One region of the Lacticaseibacillus paracasei subsp. paracasei genome, then DNA from elsewhere that is predicted to be linked to it. Evidence: predicted binding sites of a transcription regulator. Region 1 holds the regulator's gene; the other holds the start of a gene.

What was found. Region 1 encodes CtsR, which represses protease genes until heat stress. Its sites were predicted from a motif close to TTGGTCAAAAAAGGTCAAANA; they were not measured.
Region 2: a site for CtsR is predicted at 1,239-1,259, ahead of clpB (ATP-dependent chaperone ClpB). Genes of this name have one in related genera too.

Annotation. Positions count from the first base shown of each region.
Region 1 is NZ_AP012541.1:2,606,116-2,608,499, reverse strand. It holds tRNA gene LBPC_RS12830 (tRNA-Val) at 1-10, shown strand, start outside; tRNA gene LBPC_RS12825 (tRNA-Lys) at 13-85, shown strand; tRNA gene LBPC_RS12820 (tRNA-Leu) at 103-185, shown strand; tRNA gene LBPC_RS12815 (tRNA-Gly) at 261-332, shown strand; tRNA gene LBPC_RS12810 (tRNA-Leu) at 344-429, shown strand; tRNA gene LBPC_RS12805 (tRNA-Arg) at 441-514, shown strand; tRNA gene LBPC_RS12800 (tRNA-Gly) at 564-635, shown strand; tRNA gene LBPC_RS12795 (tRNA-Pro) at 640-713, shown strand; gene LBPC_RS12790 (CtsR family transcriptional regulator) at 839-1,306, shown strand; gene LBPC_RS12785 (ATP-dependent Clp protease ATP-binding subunit) at 1,346-2,384, shown strand, end outside.
Region 2 is NZ_AP012541.1:1,350,767-1,353,150, reverse strand. It holds gene clpB (ATP-dependent chaperone ClpB) at 1-1,174, opposite strand, end outside; gene LBPC_RS06685 (LapA family protein) at 1,531-1,866, opposite strand; gene LBPC_RS06680 (SDR family NAD(P)-dependent oxidoreductase) at 1,880-2,384, opposite strand, start outside.

The DNA.
Region 1 (2,384 bases):
GTATCCTCCATTGAGCCGTTAGCTCAGTTGGTAGAGCAACTGACTTTTAATCAGTGGGTCGACAGTTCGAGCCTGTCACGGCTCATTTTTAACCCACCTTTTGCGGGTGTGGCGGAACTGGCAGACGCGCTAGATTTAGGTTCTAGTGGTTTTTGACCGTGGGGGTTCGAGTCCCTTCACCCGCATTGTACTGTGAAGTAAAAGCTCGGTTCCAATAGGTGGTTTTTTCTCCCCGGTCTCAATAATTGAATATGCGGTATGCGGAAGTAGTTCAGTGGTAGAACATCACCTTGCCATGGTGGGGGTCGCGGGTTCGAATCCCGTCTTCCGCTTTTCACTTTATGCCGGGGTGGCGGAATTGGCAGACGCACAGGACTTAAAATCCTGCGGTCAGTGATGACCGTACCGGTTCGATCCCGGTCCTCGGCATTTTGTTGAATGCACCCATAGCGCAATTGGATAGAGTGTCTGACTACGAATCAGAAGGTTGTAGGTTCGACTCCTACTGGGTGCATCATCGACCGCTACTAAGCTGGCGCCGATTAGAACTAAATACTCGGAATGCGGAAGTAGTTCAGTGGTAGAACATCACCTTGCCATGGTGGGGGTCGCGGGTTCGAATCCCGTCTTCCGCTTCCTCGGGAAGTAGCTCAGCTTGGTAGAGCACTACGTTCGGGACGTAGGGGTCGCAAGTTCGAATCTTGTCTTCCCGATTCTTGGATCACGAATAGTCGTGGTCTTTTTTTTGCGTTCAAAGTCATAAATTTGTATAAACGGACAGATGTCAGTATAATGTGTAATAGTCAAGATTGGTCAAAGTCAAAAAGGATTGAATGACATGCAGCGTGAGAACATTTCGGACATCATTGAAACCTATCTAAAAACGATATTGGCGCAAGAAGCGGCTGTTGAAATCAGACGCGCTGAAATTGCTCGTCGTTTCAATTGCGTACCTTCACAGATCAATTATGTGATCAAAACCAGATTCACACCTGCTCGCGGTTATATCGTAGAGAGCAAACGTGGTGGCGGTGGCTATATTCGAATCGTGAAGGTCAAATTGACAGATGATCAGGATCTCATTCAGATCATGCGACAGCATATTCCAAGTCGTTTGCGGATGCGGGATGCCCGAGATTTGATTCAGGAATTATTTGATAACGGGTTGATCGCCCGCCAGTCTGGCAACCTGATGCTCGCGGTGATGGATCATGAGACGTTGGGCATCTTCGACCAAGGGGCAGAAGAGCATCTACGATCGCGTTTGTTCCTTGCATTTTTGGATCGTTTGCGGTATGAAAGATGAAACAGTTTATCATCAGTTTTTAAAAAAGGGAGCGTGCTTATGGACAACTTATTTACCCCTAGTGCTAAAAATGTATTGCTTTTAGCCCAGGAACAAGCGAAGTACTTCCATCATCATGCTGTTGGGACAGAACATTTGCTCATGGCACTGGTCATGGAAAAAGATGGTATCGCTGGTAAGACGCTGCGTCAGTTAGGGGTCACTGAAAATGATGTCCATGACGAGATCGAGCGCTTCACAGGGTATGGGACTGTTGATGCCGCTGGTCAAGCTAGTGATAGTTATTTGCCTTACTCACCAAAAGGTAAAGAGATTTTGGCGTTTGCAGGTGACGAAGCAAAACGGTTAGGTGCTTTAAAGATCGGTACCGAGCACGTTTTGCTTGGCTTGCTACGTGAAGATGACATCTTGGCAGCACGGATTTTGCAAAACCTTGGTCTCAGTCTTTCGAAGACGCGTCAGATGGTTTTCAAGAAGATGGGGATTGCGGACACTGCAGCAAAGCGTCGCCCAATGGCACGTGGCGGTGCTCGTCAAGATGGACAAGGTACGCCAACGCTAGATGGTTTGGCGCGGGATTTGACTCAAATGGCGCGCGAGAATCGGATGGATCCGGTTGTTGGGCGTGACAAAGAAGTACGCCGGCTGATCCAGATTCTGGCACGGCGGACAAAGAACAACCCTGTACTGATTGGCGAACCTGGTGTTGGTAAAACTGCAATTGCAGAAGGCTTTGCTGAGAAAATTGTGTCTGGTAAAGTGCCGGATGACATGGTCAACAAGCGTTTGATGATGCTTGACATGGGTTCACTTGTCGCTGGCACCAAGTATCGTGGTGAGTTTGAAGATCGGCTGAAGAAGATCATTGATGAAATTTATAAAGATGGCAATGTCATTTTGTTCATTGATGAATTGCATACTTTGATCGGTGCTGGCGGCGCAGAAGGCGCTATTGATGCTTCCAATATTTTGAAACCGGCATTAGCTCGTGGTGAATTACAATTGATCGGTGCCACGACCTTAGATGAATATCAAAAGTATATTGAAAAAGATGCTGCTTTGGAGCGGCGGTTTGCGA
Region 2 (2,384 bases), 1.3 Mb from region 1:
CCTTGTCAGGCAAAAACCGATCCGTGATATACCGATTGGACAAAGTAGCTGCAGCGACCAACGCGGTATCATGGATCCGAACTTTATGAAAAATTTCGAATCGTTCCTTCAGACCCCGCAAAATACTGATCGTATCTTCAACACTAGGTTCCTGAACCAGCACCCGTTGGAACCGACGCTCAAGGGCTTTATCTTTCTCGATGTTTTCCCGGTACTCGTCCAGTGTCGTGGCACCGATCAGATGCAATTCACCACGGGCCAGCATCGGCTTCAGCAAGTTACCAGCATCCATGGAGCCTTCTGCCTTACCAGCACCGACAATATTGTGAATTTCATCAATAAAAAGAATGATTTGGCCTTCACTCTTTTTGACTTCTTTTAAGACCGCCTTCAAGCGTTCCTCGAACTCACCGCGGTACTTCGCGCCGGCAACAAGACTTCCCATATCAAGTGAGATGATAGTTTTATTCTTCAGATTGTCAGGTACATCATTTTTGACGATCCGCTGGGCTAAACCTTCTACAATGGCGGTTTTGCCGACCCCCGGTTCACCAATCAAAACTGGATTGTTTTTAGTTTTGCGACTCAAAATACGAATGACATCGCGAATTTCTTCATCACGTCCGATGATGGGATCCATCTTGCCACTGCGCGCTTCTTTTACAAGATCGGTACCGTACTTTTCCAAACTCTTATAAGAGGCTTCGGCATTTTTGCTGGTTACTTTTTCACCACCGCGCAGGTTCTCAATCACCTGTCGTAATCGCTTTGCATCAACCTTGGCATCGTTCAACAAGAATTGGGTGATCGGGTTGTAGCGTTGTTGATAAAGGGCGAGCAAGACTGCTTCTGTAGAAATATAGGTATCGCCAAATTCATACTTCACGCTGTTGGCATCTGTCAGTAGCTGCGACAGGTTTTGAGACATGCTTTGTCCGTATGCGCTAGCGCCTTCAACGACAGGCTCTGCTTCCAGTGCCGCATCAATCGCAGCATTCAAGCCCTGCACATTCACACCGGCTTCACGATAAATCTGTTCAGCCAATTGATTAGGCTGCACCAGGCTTTTCATGACATGTGGGATGTCAATTTCTTGATGACGGCGAACTTGGGCAATTTGTTGTGCCGCGCCAAGTGCTTCGGCAACGGCTTGCGTAAAATTATCTGGGTTCATGAATACGGATGCCTCCCTGAAAAATATCGTCTTACATTATAGTTTTCATTTTCACAATACGACATTGGTCAGTTAAGGTCAAACTATTTTTTAAATTTCATGATGATTTAAAAAAATCGTAGGAAGCCCGTCGCTGTGTTGCTTGCACAACTGAGCCTCAGGTGGCCTAGATTGCTCCGTTTTGGCACTACGGTCTTTACAATCGCATTAAATAATCTATGTGAAGGCAAAAAGGAACAATTTTCCAATCGTACAATCGAAAAATTGTTCCTTTTATTTGTTTATTTGTCTGACTGAGAATTTTGTCACGGGCTACTCTATTGACAGCTAGGTACGACAGTTCAATCCTCAAAGGTCTATTTTTTGGTATCCGTCGCATCCGTTGACAGTTCCTCTTTTGGTGCTTGAACTGGCTTAGGGGCTGGCTTGTCAGTTTTATTGGATTTTGTCAGCTCCGTGATCCGCTGTTGCAACTCACGAATCTGTTTTTTAGCACTCGAAACAGCACTGGTTGAGATCAACCAGGTCACAACGGCACCTATCAACACGGAAACCGCAATAATCACTATCAACGGCCACTTTAGCTGAATACCGAAGAAATTAACCGAAACGTCTTGCCCATTCAACAAGGCAAAAACAATTAAAATCAATGCCAGAACTAACCCAATAATAAAACGTTGTTGACCCTTCATACGACCTACCCCTTTACTTCTTATTAAACATACCAGCAGCTAACCAATCGCCCAAATGCGGGAACAAGGTATAAAAATCTGCGCCTAGATTCATAAACCACGGTGCATTGATTTCCCGAACTGGTCGACCAAATGTCGCTACAATTCGCCGCGCTAATTTATCTGGATCCAAAACCAGCCAAGAAACGCTAGCCAAATAGTCTAACGCATTGGCTTCGCTAAAGAAATTCGTGGCAATTGGTCCCGGATTAACCGTGGTCACCTTAACACCGAATGGCTTCAGTTCAAGACGTAAGCCATTACTATACCCAAGCACCGCAAATTTGGTTGCTGAGTAGATAGCTGACTTAGGCGTCGCCATTTTTCCAGCCATTGAAGCAATGTTAATGATTTGTCCTTGCTGACGCGTGACCATATCGCGACCCAGCAACTTCGTCAGATACATCATCCCCAGCACATTCACCCGAAACATGCGCTCTACTACCTGCATATCGGTATCGAAGGCTGTTTCAAAATGA